3 regions of the Pseudomonas sp. M30-35 genome follow, and region 1 is predicted to be linked to each of the others. Evidence: predicted binding sites of a transcription regulator. Region 1 holds the regulator's gene; each other region holds the start of a gene.
The links. The regulator sigma-54, encoded in region 1, starts transcription at its own class of promoters, with help from an activator protein. The targets are predictions, from matches to a motif close to ANTGGCATNNANNTTGCTNT.
Positions count from the first base shown of each region.

Region 2: B9K09_RS10485 (CmpA/NrtA family ABC transporter substrate-binding protein) is a predicted target of sigma-54. The motif match lies at 2,764-2,783, and genes of this name have one in related genera.
Region 3: glnA (glutamate--ammonia ligase) is a predicted target of sigma-54. The motif match lies at 1,991-2,010, and genes of this name have one in related genera.

Region 1 is NZ_CP020892.1:3,878,844-3,884,222, reverse strand. Features, by position in the region: gene pmbA (metalloprotease PmbA) at 1-755, shown strand, start outside; gene B9K09_RS17975 (HPr family phosphocarrier protein) at 847-1,119, opposite strand; gene rapZ (RNase adapter RapZ) at 1,132-1,989, opposite strand; gene ptsN (PTS IIA-like nitrogen regulatory protein PtsN) at 2,006-2,470, opposite strand; gene hpf (ribosome hibernation-promoting factor, HPF/YfiA family) at 2,486-2,794, opposite strand; gene B9K09_RS17955 (RNA polymerase factor sigma-54) at 2,983-4,497, opposite strand; gene lptB (LPS export ABC transporter ATP-binding protein) at 4,632-5,357, opposite strand; gene lptA (lipopolysaccharide transport periplasmic protein LptA) at 5,361-5,379, opposite strand, start outside.
Region 2 is NZ_CP020892.1:2,251,750-2,257,128, reverse strand. Features, by position in the region: gene acnB (bifunctional aconitate hydratase 2/2-methylisocitrate dehydratase) at 87-2,687, shown strand; gene B9K09_RS10485 (CmpA/NrtA family ABC transporter substrate-binding protein) at 2,914-4,122, shown strand; gene B9K09_RS10480 (ANTAR domain-containing response regulator) at 4,141-4,719, shown strand; gene B9K09_RS10475 (pyridoxal-dependent decarboxylase) at 4,909-5,379, shown strand, end outside.
Region 3 is NZ_CP020892.1:4,458,778-4,464,156, reverse strand. Features, by position in the region: gene B9K09_RS20445 (DUF4124 domain-containing protein) at 1-289, opposite strand, end outside; gene glnA (glutamate--ammonia ligase) at 491-1,897, opposite strand; gene thiI (tRNA uracil 4-sulfurtransferase ThiI) at 2,225-3,679, shown strand; gene typA (translational GTPase TypA) at 3,869-5,379, shown strand, end outside.

The DNA of each region.
Region 1 (5,379 bases):
TTATGCAGCGTGACTATTGGTATGACGTTAATCGGCAGGGTGAGTTGCTGACCAGCCCCGAAGATATTGGTGCACGTGCAGCCATGCGCGCTGTGAGCCGTCTTGGTGCCCGGCCAGTGCCTACCTGTGAAGTGCCGGTATTGTTTGCTGCTGAGTTGGCCACAGGCCTGTTCAGCAGTTTCTTGGGTGCGATCTCGGGCGGCAGTATTTACCGTAAATCCTCATTCCTGGAAGGCACAATCGGTCAGCAGCTTTTCCCTGAGTGGTTAAGCCTCGATGAGCGTCCGCATATTCCACGGGCAATGGCCAGTGCGGCATTCGATGGTGACGGCTTGGCAACCTACGCCAAATCCTTTGTTGAAAACGGCGAGTTGCTGTCTTATGTGCTGGGTACTTATTCCGGGCGAAAATTAGGCATGCCAAGCACCGCTAACGCGGGCGGCGTACATAATCTGTTTGTTACCCATGGCGCTGAAGATCAGCAAGCACTGATCAAGCGCATGGGGCGTGGCCTGCTGGTGACTGAGCTAATGGGGCACGGCCTGAACATGGTGACCGGTGATTACTCTCGCGGCGCTGGCGGTTACTGGATCGAAAACGGCGAGATCCAATTTCCGGTTCAGGAAGTCACCATTGCTGGCAATATGCGCGATATGTTCAAGCAGATTGTTGCTGTTGGTAATGATCTGGAGCTGCGCAGCAGTATTCGTACCGGCTCTGTCTTGATTGAGCGTATGACTGTTGCAGGTAGCTGATAACCAATAGCTAAGCACTAAAAAGGGAGCTTAATTGCTCCCTTTTTTCATCTTGCGAGCCTTTTGATAGCTCAAGTATTGGCTCAGAGCGCTACTCGCCCTCATCAAAGAAGTTGTTGATCAGTTCGATGATTGCTTCCAGCGCTTGCTCGTCTTGTTCACCTTCAGTTAACAGGTGAACTGTGGAGCCTTTGCCGGCTGCGAGCATCATGACCGACATGATGCTTTTACCGTCAACCAGACTTTGCGGGGTGCGGCCGACTTTAATGCTGCAAGGGTAGCGTGTGGCAACGCCGACAAATTTAGCCGCTGCCCGCGCATGCAAGCCTAGCTTGTTGATAATGGTTACTTCACAGGCGGGCATCGCGGCGATTCCTTAATTGAGGTCGCGGTGGCGAGTCTGGACGTTTTTGAACTGAGCTTTGAGGGCTTTGCCCAACCGGTTGGCGATATACACCGAGCGATGATGACCGCCTGTGCAGCCAATAGCGACAGTGACATAGGCACGATTGCTGGCAGCGAAGCGTGGCAGCCATTTGCTCAGGTAAGCATGGATGTCTTGATACATCTCCTGAACATCCGCCTGGTTGTCTAAATAGTCAGAGACGGGTTGTTCCAGGCCAGAAAAGTTGCGCAACTCGGGACGCCAGTATGGGTTGGGCAGGCAACGCACATCAAACACCACGTCCGCATCTACTGGCATGCCGCGTTTGAAGCCAAACGACTCAACCAGAAATGCAGTGCCTGGGTCTGGCTTGTTGAGCAAGCGCAGGGCGAGGGTATCGCGTAGCTGGTAGAGATTGAGGTGAGTGGTGTCGATCTTCAAGTCGGCCAGGTCGATGATAGGCTCCAGTAGTAGAGCTTCATCGGTAATGGCTTCTGCCAACGAGCGGTTGTCGTTGGTCAGCGGATGGCGCCGACGTGTTTCGGAGAAGCGTTTGAGCAGGGTTTCTTCGTTTGCATCCAGATACAGCAGGTCGCATTGAACATTGCGCGCCCGCACTTGCTCAAGCAGCTCTGGAAACATGTTCAAGTCGCTTGGCAAGTTGCGTGCGTCAATGGACACAGCAACATTTGGGCGAACTGAATCTTCCTGCTGAAATGCTCGCTCAGCTAGCTGTGGCAACAAGCTGGCTGGCAAGTTATCGATGCAGTAAAAGCCGTTGTCTTCAAGTACATCAAGCGCCGTACTTTTACCTGATCCAGAACGACCGCTGACAATAATCAAGCGCATGTAGATTCTCTGCCATTTAGCTGTTGTTCTGTATGTCGACAACAACCTGATACAGGGCGTCATTGCTTTGCGCTTGGCGCAGACGTTCGCGGACATCGCTGCGATCAAGCATGCTAGCGATTTGGCGAAGTAGCTCCAAGTGCTCGTCCGTTGCTGCTTCAGGAACCAGCAGTACGAATAGCAAATCTACCGGTGCGCCATCGATCGCGTCGAAATCTACAGGTGATTCTAGTCTGAGCAAGGCACTGATTGGCGCGTTGCAAGCAGGCAGGCGGCAGTGCGGAATGGCAATGCCATTGCCAAAACCGGTGGACCCGAGTTTCTCGCGGGCAATCAGGCTCTCGAAGATGTCTTGTCCATCGAGGTCGGGCAGTTCGCGCGCAACCAAGTTGGCAATCTGTTCGAGAACACGTTTTTTACTGCCACCCGGCACGTTCATCAAGGAACGGCCGGGGGTCAGGATATTTTCAAGTCGGATCATAGGAGTTGGGCGATATCAACGGGCCATTGCGCCCTGTTGACGGTCGAGCTGCTTTTCCTTGTGCTTGATAAGTTGTCTGTCGAGTTTGTCGGTCAGTAAATCGATTGCTGCATACATATCATCATGCTCGGCATTAGCAACTATTTCGCCGCCTGCAATGTGTAAGGTGGCTTCGATTTTCTGCTTGAGCTTCTCGACCTCCATAATGACTTGCACATTAGTAATCTTGTCGAAGTGGCGTTCTAGTCGACTGAGTTTTTCGTCGATGTAGTCACGCAGGGCGTCGGTCACATCTAGCTGGTGTCCACTGATGTTGACTTGCATACCGCATTCTCCTTGTTGCCGTGTGTAAGAGACAGGCTGTTTTGCCTGCCGCCGGAACACTTTGGCGCGGAAAAAACTCAGTCATCGAGTCTGGCATTTCACGCTCTGAATATTTGCAGTATGGCTGCATTTATCCAAGAGGGCGTCAGTTCGATATTGCTTGAGACAATTTTCCTGTTCATCAACTGCTACATCAATCGCTTGCGTTCACTTGAAGGCGCGATACCGAGGGACTCACGGTATTTAGCAACGGTGCGGCGAGCTACTTGAATGCCTTGTGCCTCCAGTAAACCAGCGATCTTGCTGTCACTCAATGGCTTTTTTGCATTTTCCGCTGCAACCAGTTTTTTGATAATCGCGCGGATCGCTGTAGATGAGCATTCTCCGCCTTCGGAGGTGCTTACATGGCTGGAGAAGAAATATTTCAACTCGTAAATGCCACGCGGAGTGTGCATAAATTTTTGCGTGGTAACGCGCGAGATTGTCGACTCGTGCATGCCCACCGCTTCGGCGATGTCGTGCAGCACCAGAGGCTTCATGGCCTCGTCACCATAGTCGAAGAAGCCGCGCTGGTGCTCAACAATCTGGGTCGCGACTTTCATCAGTGTTTCGTTGCGGCTCTGCAGGCTTTTTATAAACCAGCGGGCTTCCTGTAGTTGATTGCGCATAAAGGTGTTGTCAGCGCTGGAGTCGGCGCGGCGTACAAAGCCTGCGTACTGCGCATTCACCCGTAGTCGAGGCATGGCTTCCTGATTGAGCTCTACCAGCCAGCGCTCGTTGTGTTTGCGCACAATGACATCAGGAACCACGTACTCAGGCTCACTCGATTCGATCTGCGAGCCGGGGCGAGGGTTGAGACTCTGGATTAGTTCGATAACTTGACGCAGGTCGTCTTCTTTGAGCTTCATGCGGCGCATGAGCTGGCTGTAGTCACGACTGCCAAGCAGGTCAAGGTAATCATTGGCGAGGCGCTGGGCTTCGGTTAGCCAGGGCGTCTTGGCGGGCAGTTGGCGCAGTTGTAATGTCAGGCACTCGCGTAGATCGCGTGCGGCAATACCTGAAGGCTCGAACTGTTGAATGCGGTGCAGGACGGCTTCAATTTCGTCCAGCTCGATATCCAGTTCAGGGTCAAAGGCTTCAAGAATCTCTTCGAGGGTTTCTTCGAGGTAGCCTTGAACGTTGATACAGTCGATCAGGGTGACCGCGATCAAGCGATCCTTATCCGACATCGGCGACAGGTTGAGCTGCCAGAGCATATGGCTCTGTAGGCTTTCACCGGTGGAGGTGCGTGTGGTGAAGTCCCACTCGTCATCGTCGCTACTGCTCGGCAGGCTGCTGGCGCTGGTCTGGTAGATATCTTCCCAGGCGGTATCAACGGGCAATTCGTTGGGAATGCGTTCATTCCACTCGCCATCTTCCAGGTTGTCCACGGTTTGTGGGGCGTCTTGGAAGCTGGTTTCCTGGTAGGTGTCTTGTTGCGGGGGCTGCTCAACCGTAGCGGTTTCGGCTCCGTCGGCCATAGGGTCCGAGTTATCGAAATCTTCGCCTTCTTCTTGGCGTTCGAGCATTGGGTTCGACTCCAGTGCCTCCTGGATTTCTTGTTGAAGATCCAAGGTCGACAGTTGGAGCAAACGAATGGCTTGTTGCAGCTGAGGAGTCATCGTCAGCTGCTGGCCCATCTTCAGGACTAGCGATGGTTTCATTGCAGACCTTATTTACCTGCGTCTCTGCGCAATCTACTACAGGGCACCTGGGGCGCCTCAAGGAAGCAAATTATATGCCTGAACTGCAGTGCTTTGCCTAGATATTGAGGCTTATCGGTTGATAAAAACCGCAGTTAAAGACGGAATTCATGACCCAAGTAGACTTCTTTAACTGTCTGGTTGGCGAGAATCGCCTCTGCGTCGCCTTCCGCAATGAGCTGGCCATCGCTGACGATATAAGCTGTTTCGCAGATATCAAGCGTTTCGCGCACGTTGTGGTCGGTGATCAGCACGCCGATGCCTTTGGCTTTTAAGTGGTGAATGATTTGCTTGATATCGCCAACAGAAATCGGGTCAACACCGGCAAATGGCTCATCGAGCAAGATGAATTTCGGTGCAGTTGCCAAGGCGCGGGCGATTTCAACGCGGCGCCGCTCGCCGCCGGAAAGACTCATGCCCAAGTTGTCACGAATGTGGTGAATATGGAACTCCTCAAGCAGGTTCTCCAATTCAGCTTCGCGGCCAGCACGGTTGAGCTCTTTGCGCGTCTCAAGGATTGCCATGATGTTGTCGGCAACGCTGAGCTTGCGAAAAATTGATGCCTCTTGCGGCAGGTAACCAATGCCTGCGCGCGCGCGGCCGTGCATTGGCTGGTGGCTGACGTCTAGGTTGTCAATCAGAATGCGTCCCTGGTCAGCCTGGACTAAGCCCACAATCATGTAGAAGCAGGTGGTTTTACCTGCACCGTTAGGGCCAAGCAGGCCGACGATTTGGCCGCTATCAATGCTCAGGCTAACGTCACGGACAACCTGGCGGCTTTTGTAGCTTTTCGCCAGGTGTTGGGCTTTCAATGTAGCCATTAATTACTGCCCTTGGGTGGGT
Region 2 (5,379 bases), 1.6 Mb from region 1:
CATAAAGCCTTTATAGCGCTTGGTTCGGTGCTTTCTGGATATGCGTCCCGGACAGAAATTTGGGACCACTGATGAGGGTAATAACTGTGCTTGAAGCCTATCGCAAACACGTAGCAGAGCGTGCCGCTCAGGGTATCGTGCCCCAGCCGCTGAACGCCGAACAAACCGCAGGTCTGGTTGAACTGCTGAAAAACCCGCCTGCTGGCGAAGAAGAATTCCTCGTTGACCTGATCACCAATCGCGTACCACCGGGTGTGGACGAAGCAGCTTATGTCAAGGCTGGTTTCCTATCCGCTGTCGCCAAAGGTGAAGCTACTTCTCCTCTGATCGACAAGAAGCGCGCTGTTGAACTGCTGGGCACCATGCAAGGTGGTTACAACATTGCCACCATGGTTGAACTGCTCGAAGACGCCACACTCGGTACCGTTGCTGCAGAACAACTGAAGCACACCCTGCTGATGTTCGATGCTTTCCACGACGTGGCTGAAAAAGCTAAATCTGGCAACGCCAACGCTAAAGCTGTACTGCAATCCTGGGCTGACGGCGAATGGTTCACCAAGCGCGCTCCAATCGCTGAGAAATACAGCCTGAGCGTGTTCAAGGTAACTGGCGAAACCAACACTGACGACCTGTCACCTGCTCCAGATGCATGGTCGCGCCCAGATATCCCGCTGCACGCTCTGGCCATGTTGAAAATGGCTCGCGACGGCATCGTACCTGAGCAACAGGGTGTAACTGGCCCACTGAAGCAAATCGAAGAAATCCGCGCTGCTGGCTTCCCAGTTGCCTATGTAGGCGACGTTGTAGGTACCGGTTCATCGCGTAAATCCGCGACCAACTCGGTACTCTGGTTCTTCGGCGACGACATCCCTTACGTGCCGAACAAGCGCGCTGGCGGTTTCTGCTTCGGTAACAAAATTGCGCCAATCTTCTACAACACCATGGAAGATGCGGGCGCTCTGCCTATCGAATTTGATGTGACCAACATCGCCATGGGCGACGTCATCGACGTTTACCCATACGCCGGTAAAGTGTGCAAACACGGCTCTGACGAGGTCATCACCACCTTTGAACTGAAAACCCCAGTACTGCTCGACGAAGTTCGTGCAGGTGGTCGTATTCCGTTGATCGTAGGTCGTGGCCTGACTGACAAAGCGCGCGCTGAACTGGGCCTTGGCCCAGCTGATCTGTTCAAAAAACCTGAGCAGCCAGCAGACAGCGACAAAGGCTTCACCCTGGCGCAGAAAATGGTGGGTAAGGCTTGCGGCGTAGAAGGTGTGCGTCCTGGCACCTACTGCGAACCGAAGATGACCACTGTAGGCTCGCAAGACACCACTGGCCCAATGACCCGTGATGAGCTGAAAGACTTGGCGTGCCTGGGTTTCTCGGCTGACTTGGTTCTGCAGTCGTTCTGCCACACTGCGGCTTACCCTAAGCCGATCGATGTGACCACTCACCACACCCTGCCTGACTTCATCCGCACCCGCGGTGGCGTTTCGCTGCGTCCAGGTGACGGCATCATCCACAGCTGGCTGAACCGTATGCTGCTGCCAGATACTGTTGGTACTGGTGGTGACTCACACACCCGTTTCCCAATGGGTATCTCGTTCCCAGCCGGTTCGGGTCTGGTTGCCTTCGCCGCGGCCACTGGTGTTATGCCACTGGACATGCCGGAATCCATCCTGGTTCGCTTCAAGGGCAAAATGCAGCCTGGTATCACCCTGCGTGACCTGGTGCATGCGATCCCTTACTACGCGATCCAGAAAGGCCTGCTGACTGTTGAGAAGAAAGGCAAGATCAATGCCTTCTCCGGCCGTATCCTTGAGATCGAAGGTCTCGACGAACTGACCGTTGAACAAGCGTTCGAACTGTCTGACGCCTCTGCAGAACGCTCTGCTGCTGGTTGCACAATCAAGATGCCGGAAAAGGCAATTGCCGAATACCTGCAGTCGAACATCACCCTGCTGCGCTGGATGATCAGCGAAGGCTACGGCGATGCACGCACCATGGAACGTCGCGCCCAAGCGATGGAAGCATGGCTGGCTAACCCAGAACTGATGAGCGCTGATGCTGACGCGGAATACGCTGAAGTCATCGAAATCGACTTGGCAGAACTGAAAGAACCAGTTCTCTGCGCACCAAACGATCCAGACGATGCTCGTCTGCTGTCGAGCGTTCAGGGTGAGAAGATCGACGAAGTGTTTATCGGCTCGTGCATGACCAACATTGGTCACTTCCGCGCTGCTGGTAAGCTGCTGGATAAAGTCAAAGGTGGCATCCCTACTCGTCTGTGGCTGTCGCCGCCGACCAAGATGGACGCTCACCAGCTGACTGAAGAAGGCTACTACGGCATCTTCGGCAAGGCTGGCGCACGCATGGAAATGCCGGGCTGCTCGCTGTGCATGGGTAACCAGGCGCGTGTCGAACCCAATTCCACTGTGGTATCGACCTCGACGCGTAACTTCCCGAACCGTTTGGGCGATGGCGCTAACGTGTACTTGGCCTCTGCCGAACTGGCTGCGGTCGCTGCAATCACCGGCAAACTGCCGACGATTGAAGAGTACATGGGTTATGCGAAAGACATCGACAGCATGGCTGCTGATGTTTACCGCTACCTGAGCTTCGACCAGATCGCTGAGTTCCGCGAAGCCGCTGCGAACGCCAATATCCCGGTCGTTCAAGCTTAAGCGTTACTTGCATCGAAAGAGCCCCGCCTAGTGCGGGGCTTTTTTTGGCCCAAAATTTAGCTGCAAGCGCGAGACCACTGGCACATGGATTGCTTAGGACATAGCAAGTACAGACAAGCAAGCAGCTCTAACTAGGGAGCTCGCTTATCGACAATGGCGTCGTCTCGGTACTGCCAAGCGCAGAGACTGGAACGGCGCTTTTTTTGTGTTGCACAGGGAATGCTAAATGGGTGATCGAACAATTGGCCGCGCAGATGCACTGGATTGGGTTAATGGCTCGGACGCCCCTGAAAAGAGCACGTTGAACCTAGGCTTTATGGCGCTGACTGATTCGGCGTCATTGATCGTGGCTGCCACTCAAGGCTTTGCCCAGCCTTATGGCTTGACCCTCAATCTACAGCGCCAGTCCTCCTGGGCTACCGTGCGCGATAAGCTCCTAAACCGTGAACTTGATGCCGCACAATCGCTGTATGGCCAGGTATACGGCACGCACCTTGGTATCGGTGGCCAGGCAACCCGGATGGCGATTCTGATGGGCCTTAATCACAACGGCCAAGCGATCAACCTGTCGGAACAACTTAAGCGCAACGGCGTGACCAATGGCGAGGCACTAAATGCCTACGTGCATCAAAGCAGTGCAAAACTCATCTTCGCGCAAACCTTTCCCACCGGCACCCACGCCATGTGGTTGTCTTACTGGCTGGCCTGCCAAGGGATTCACCCGCTCCACGATGTCAATACGGTAGTCGTACCGCCTGCGCAAATGGTTGCGCACCTTAACGCAGAGCGGATCGATGGTTTCTGTGCCGGCGGCCCTTGGGGAGCGATGGCGGTTGAACAAGGTCAAGGCTTTACCGTAGCAACAAGCCAGATGATTTGGCCAGATCACCCAGAAAAGGTACTGGGTGTAACCCGCGAGTTCGTCGAGCTTTACCCTAATACAGCACGCGCCTTAACCATGGCAGTGTTGGAAGCCAGTCGCTTTATCGATGAAAATCCGGAAAACAAGCGCAGCACCGCCAAGCTGATTTGCAGTGCTGATTATGTTGACGCCCCCTTATCCGCCATAGAGCCGCGATTCCTTGGCCACTACCAAGACGGCCTTGGTAATGCCTGGGCCGATCCGCATCCACTGCGCTTCCATGCTGATGGCGCAGTCAACATGCCGTACTTGTCTGACGGTATGTGGTTTATGACCCAATTCCGCCGCTGGGGCTTGCTTCGTGATGACCCGGATTATCTGAGGGTCGCGCAAGATATCCAGCAACTCGACATTTATAGCCAAGCTGCAAACGCGCTGGATATCCCCGTCCCAGCAGCCATGCGCAGCAGCACCCTGCTTGACGGCAAATGCTGGGACGGGAGCAACCCGGCAAGCTATGCACGAAGTTTTGCACTTCACGCATTGAGCGACAGCTCTGTGATCGCCCAATAACAGGCAGGAGGCCAAAACATGTTGCGCATACTGCTAATAAACGACACCGCGAAAAAAGTCGGTCGACTCAAAGCCGCGCTGAGTGAGGCCGGATTTGAGGTTATCGATGAATCCGGCTTAACCATTGATCTACCCGCCCGTGTTGAAGCGGTACGCCCCGACGTGATTCTCATCGACAGTGAGTCGCCCAGCCGTGACGTTATGGAGCAAGTGGTGCTGGTTAGCCGTGACCAACCACGGCCTATTGTCATGTTCACCGACGAGCACAACCCGAGCGTCATGCGCCAGGCCATTCAATCGGGCGTCAGTGCTTACATCGTGGAAGGCATCCACGCCCAGCGCCTACAACCGATTTTAGATGTAGCGATGGCCCGCTTTGAGAGTGATCAAGCAATGCGCGCGCAATTGCATGCACGCGACGCACAGTTGGCTGAACGAAAGCGGATAGAACTGGCTAAAGGCTTGTTAATGAAAATGAAAAGCTGCGATGAAGAAGCCGCCTACACCCTCATGCGGCGCCAAGCCATGAGCCGTCAACAAAAGTTGGCGCAAGTTGCCGAGCAAATCATTGCTATGCACGACCTGCTGGGTAACTAAGTAACCGTCGCAACGATGATATCTACACTCAAAGCCGCCAACTGTACGGCTTGAAACCTCACTGTTCTGCTCGCAACCTTGGCTGGCAGCCAACTGTACAGCTGCCTCAACCACCGGTTGTATCTGCGTTAGCCAAACCTGGCCGGCTAAGATAAAGCCCTGTACACAGTCGCCGTCAGCGAGCCCAATATGTCTACCCGCTTTGTAGAACGTCAACTGCTTGCCGAAGCCGACCAGCGCGCACTGAGCTATTTCGATAGCCTGGCCGCTCGCCCAGTGTTCCCGACTCGCGAAGCCATCGCTGCGTTAAGCATCCTTGATCAACCATTTGCCGAGCATGGCGAACCCGCCAGCACCGTCCTGCGCCGCCTGGATGAGATAGCCTCACCCGCTACCGTCAGCTCCAACGGCGCGCGCTATTTCGGTTTTGTTATCGGCGCCACCCTCCCCGCCGCCGCAGCTGCCGAACGCATGGTGCTGGCCTGGGATCAATGCGCCTCATCATTCGACAATTCTCCGGCCGCTGATGCAATCGAGCGTATCGCCGGACGCTGGGTGCTCGAAGCGCTGGGTCTGCCAACAAGTAGCGCGGTTGGCTTTGGCACCAGTGCCACTGCGTGCACGCTGGCATGCCTATCCGCTGCACGCCGCTCACTGTTG
Region 3 (5,379 bases), 580 kb from region 1:
TGCCGTTGTTTGCACGCAGCGCTGCTTCATCGGGTATGCCTGTTAGCTCAAGCACTTGATAAGACGCCTGAGCTTCGGCAGGGGCCTCTGTGCTGTCATCGCTGATTGGCGCTTTCGGTGTTTGCATCTCTACTGTGTTGGTTTTGGGTAGCTCGATGACTTCTGTCTTGGCGCCATCAGGTGGCTCATTGGTGAAAACCGTGTTGCCGTTGGCGTCTGTGTATTTATAGATTTGCGCGCTGGCCGGCAGGGCGGCGGCGAGTAAAAGGCAGGCAATTAGGGTGCGCATGGCCGATCTCTCAATTGAGTTTGCTAATAAAGATTGCACTGCTCAGCGCTGCTGGCAAGTGTCGGCATGTTGCAGTGTGTGCGGGCGCATAAAACAAGGGGGTGAGGGCGCTGGCGGACAATCTACGCGGGTTTGGTCCGGGTTGCAGTCTTATAAAAACAAAAGGCCACCCGAGGGTGGCCTTTTGTCATACCGGCTGGATTAGACGCTGTAGTACAGGTCGTATTCCAGTGGGTGTACGAAGGTGCGTACTTTGATTTCTTCTTCGTGCTTGAGTTCGAGATAAGCATCGATGAAGTCGTCGCTGAATACGCCGCCTTTGGTCAGGAACGCACGACCTTTGTCGAGCTCTTCCAGGGCTTCTTTCAGGCTGCCGCAAACCTGTGGGATCAACTTGCCTTCTTCTGGTGGCAGGTCGTACAGGTTTTTGTCAGCTGCATCGCCAGGGTGGATCTTGTTCTGGATACCGTCGATACCAGCCATCAGCAATGCTGCGAAGGCTAGGTATGGGTTGGCTGCTGGATCCGGGAAGCGCGCTTCGATACGGCGAGCTTTAGGGCTGGCAACGTAAGGAATACGGATCGAGGCAGAACGGTTGCGAGCCGAGTAAGCCAGCATTACTGGAGCTTCGAAGCCAGGGACCAAACGCTTGTAGGAGTTGGTCGATGGGTTGGTGAAGCCGTTCAGTGCCTTACCGTGCTTGATGATACCGCCGATGAAGTACAGAGCGATGTCAGACAGGCCGGCATAGCCTTCGCCGGAGAAGGTGTTCTTGCCGTCTTTGGAGATCGACATGTGAACGTGCATACCCGAGCCGTTATCGCCGTACAGTGGCTTAGGCATAAAGGTAGCGGTTTTGCCGTAGGCGTCAGCAACGTTGTGCACGCAGTACTTCAGGGTCTGAACTTCGTCAGCCTTGGCTACCAGGGTGTTGAACTTAACGCCGATTTCGTTCTGGCCGGCAGTCGCCACTTCGTGGTGGTGAACTTCGATGACCAGACCCATATCTTCCATGGCATTACACATGGCGGTACGGATTTCATGATCGTGGTCGCATGGCGGAACTGGGAAATAACCACCTTTAACGGCTGGACGGTGGCCTTTGTTGCCGCCTTCGATGTCGCCGTCAGTGTTCCAGGAACCTTGCTCGGAGTAGATTTTGAACATCGAGCCGGAGATGTCCGACTTGAACTTTACTTCGTCGAAGATGAAGAACTCAGGCTCCGGGCCAACGAATACAGTGTCACCGATGCCGGTCGACTTAAGGAATTCTTCAGCGCGCTTGGCGATGGAACGTGGGTCGCGGTCGTAGCCTTGCATGGTGCTTGGCTCAACGATGTCGCAAACCAGAATCAGGGTTGGCTCTTCGGTGAACGGGTCCAGCACGGCGGTTTCATCAACCGGCATCAGGATCATGTCGGAAGCTTCGATACCTTTCCAGCCATGAATAGAGGAACCGTCGAACATTTTGCCATGTTCGAAGAAGTCTTCATCCAGCGCGTCGCGTGCGGGCATGGTTACGTGGTGCTGCTTACCCTTGGTGTCAGTGAAGCGCAGGTCTACCCACTTCACGTCGTGTTCTTTAATAAGTTGAATCGACTTCGACATGCTGTCCTCCAGGCGGATTAGGCTCAATCTGTTGAGCCCACAAAATTCGGAAAAGCTCGGCGGATACTCCGCCAGTACTACCTGCCTCACAAGGGAGCAATTTGCATGCCAGTGCACTGTGATGGACTAAAACCCGCAAACGCAGGAGCGGCGGGGGTTGATCGCAATTTATAAATTGATCCGCGCACCAAATAAGTGCTGCGCAAAGTAATTTGGCACCACTTTAGTGCGCTAAAATGTTTGAGTAAGGTTTTTGATCAAACCTTGCACAATTTCCGCTATAATCCGCGCCCCTGTTTTTTCGCGAGCTTGGCGCGCGTTGCTTCCATGAAACTGATCGTAAAAGTTTTCCCAGAAATCACCATCAAGAGTCGGCCCGTTCGCAAGAACTTCATCCGGCAATTGGCCAAGAACATCCGCTCCGTGTTGCGCGATCTCGATCCGCAGCTCTCGGTTACCGGTGTCTGGGATAATCTGGAAGTGGAGACAACCCTAACTGATGCCAAGCTTCTCGGCGAGCTGACTAATCGTCTTAGCTGCACGCCGGGGATCACTCATTTCCTGGAAGTCAACGAATACCCACTGGGTGATTTCGACGATGTACTGGAAAAGTGCAAGCTGCATTTCGCTGACCAATTGCCGGGCAAGATTTTTTCTGTGCGCTGCAAGCGTGCGGGCAAGCACCCCTTCAGCTCGATGGATGTTGAGCGTTATGTAGGCAGTCAGTTGCGTCAGCAGTGTGGCGCTGCCGGTATCTCTCTGAAATATCCTGACGTTGTCGTGCGCATGGAAATCCGTGACCAACGGCTGTTCGTCATCCATCACCAGCATGAAGGCCTTGGCGGTTATCCACTGGGTTCGCTGGAGCAGACGCTGGTATTGATGTCGGGCGGCTTTGACTCAACCGTCGCCGCCTATCAAATGATGCGTCGTGGCCTGGTGACTCACTTTTGCTTCTTCAATCTCGGTGGCCGCGCCCACGAGTTGGGCGTGATGGAAGTTGCGCATTATCTGTGGAAGAAATTCGGCAGCTCGCAACGCGTACTGTTTATTAGCGTTCCGTTTGAGGAAGTGCTCGGCGAAATCCTCGGCAAGGTGGATAACAGCCAGATGGGTGTGGTGTTGAAGCGCATGATGTTGCGCGCCGCTACGCAGATCAGTGATCGCTTGCAGATCGACGCTCTGGTGACCGGCGAAGCTATCTCGCAGGTGTCGAGCCAGACCCTGCCCAACTTGTCGGTGATCGACGCCGCCACTGAGAAGCTGGTGCTGCGCCCGCTATTGGCCAGCCATAAGCAAGACATTATTAATACCGCGACGCAGATCGGCACCGCCGACTTTGCCAAGCATATGCCTGAATACTGCGGTGTGATTTCGATCAACCCGACCACCAAAGCCAAGCCCGATCGCATTGCTTATGAAGAAAAGCAGTTCGATATGACGGTGCTTGAGCGTGCAGTTCAGAGCGCAACCCAGCTACCGATCGACAAGGTCATTGATGAGCTGGGCAAAGATATTCAGGTTGAGGAAGTCAGCGAAGCCCTTGCCGGACATGTCATTATTGATATCCGCCATCCGGACAGCGCCGAGGACGAGCCATTACAGCTGCCCGGCACTGAGGTGCAAACGCTGCCGTTCTACGCACTCAACAGTCGCTTTAAAGAGTTGGATCCTAGTCGCCAGTATTTGTTGTATTGCGACAAGGGTGTCATGAGTCGCTTGCATGCTCACCACTTATTAAATGAGGGGCATGCGAATGTGCGCGTTTATCGTCCGACATAAGACGCCCGGGTTGAATGGCGGCAGCATCCGCCATCGCCCTCCCGACATACAGGCGGCGTAAAAGCTGCTGAGCGAGGCGCTTTGGCCATCGCTCGATGCGTTTTTACGCCGTCTGGCAGAATTTATAATTACTTAATACTCGCCGCCTAAACTATGCGGCAGACCGAATCCTCTGATCGAGATACACAAGTGATCGATAATCTACGTAACATCGCAATCATTGCCCACGTTGACCATGGTAAAACCACCCTGGTAGACAAACTCCTGCGCCAGTCCGGCACGCTTGACCGTAAAGAGCTTGAAAACGAGCGCGTGATGGACAGCAACGACCAGGAAAAAGAGCGTGGCATTACCATTCTGGCTAAAAACACCGCTCTGAAATGGCATGACTACGACATCAACATCGTAGACACCCCGGGCCACGCCGACTTCGGTGGTGAAGTTGAGCGTGTAATGAGCATGGTTGACTCCGTGCTGCTGGTGGTTGACGCCCAAGACGGCCCGATGCCACAGACTCGCTTCGTAACTCAGAAAGCGTTTAAAGCTGGCTTGCGTCCTATCGTTGTAATCAACAAGATCGACCGTCCGGGCGCACGTCCTGACTGGGTTGTTGACCAGATTTTCGACCTGTTCGATAACTTGGGTGCAACCGAAGAGCAACTCGATTTCCCAATCGTTTATTGCAGCGCCCTGAACGGGATTGCAGGTCTTGAGCACGATAAGCTCGAAGAAACCATGGACCCGCTGTTCCAGGCGATCATCGACCACGTACCGGCTCCAGCCGTAGACGTTGATGGCCCGTTCCAGATGCAAATCTCGCAACTGGACTACAACAGCTTCCTCGGTGTTATCGGTATCGGTCGTATCGCTCGCGGTAAGGTCAAGACCAACACTCCAGTGACCGCTATTGGTACTGACGGCAAGAAGCGTAACGGCCGTATCCTCAAGATCATGGGTCACTCGGGTCTGCAGCGCGTTGAAGTCAACGAAGCGCAAGCCGGTGATATCGTTTGCGTAAGCGGCATGGACGAGCTGTTCATTTCCGACACTCTGTGTGATCCGCTGAATGTTGAAGCGCTTGAGCCGTTGACCGTTGACGAGCCAACCGTGAGCATGACCTTCCAGGTTAACGACTCGCCGTTCTGCGGTAAGGAAGGCAAGTTCGTCACCAGCCGTAATATCAAAGAGCGTCTCGACAAAGAGTTGCTGTACAACGTTGCCCTGCGCGTTGAAGAAGGCGACAGCGCTGACAAGTTCAAGGTTTCTGGCCGTGGTGAATTGCACCTCTCGGTACTGATCGAAACCATGCGCCGCGAAGGCTTCGAGCTGGCTGTAGGTCGTCCGGAAGTTATCATCCGCATGGTTGACGGCGCTAAGCACGAACCATTCGAAAACGTCACCATCGACCTGGAAGAGCAGCACCAGGGTCCGATGATGGAGCAGATGGGTAACCGTAAAGGTGACCTGACCAACATGGTTCCAGACGGCAAGGGTCGTGTACGTCTTGAGTACACCATTCCTGCGCGTGGCCTGATCGGCTTCCGTAACCAGTTCCTGACCCTGACTTCGGGTTCGGGCATCCTGACCAGCATCTTCAGCCACTATGGTCCGATGAAGTCGGGCGATATGGGCGGTCGTATTCAGGGCGTTCTGGTTTCCAGCGCCACTGGTAAGGCTCTGACTTACTCGCTGGAAACGCT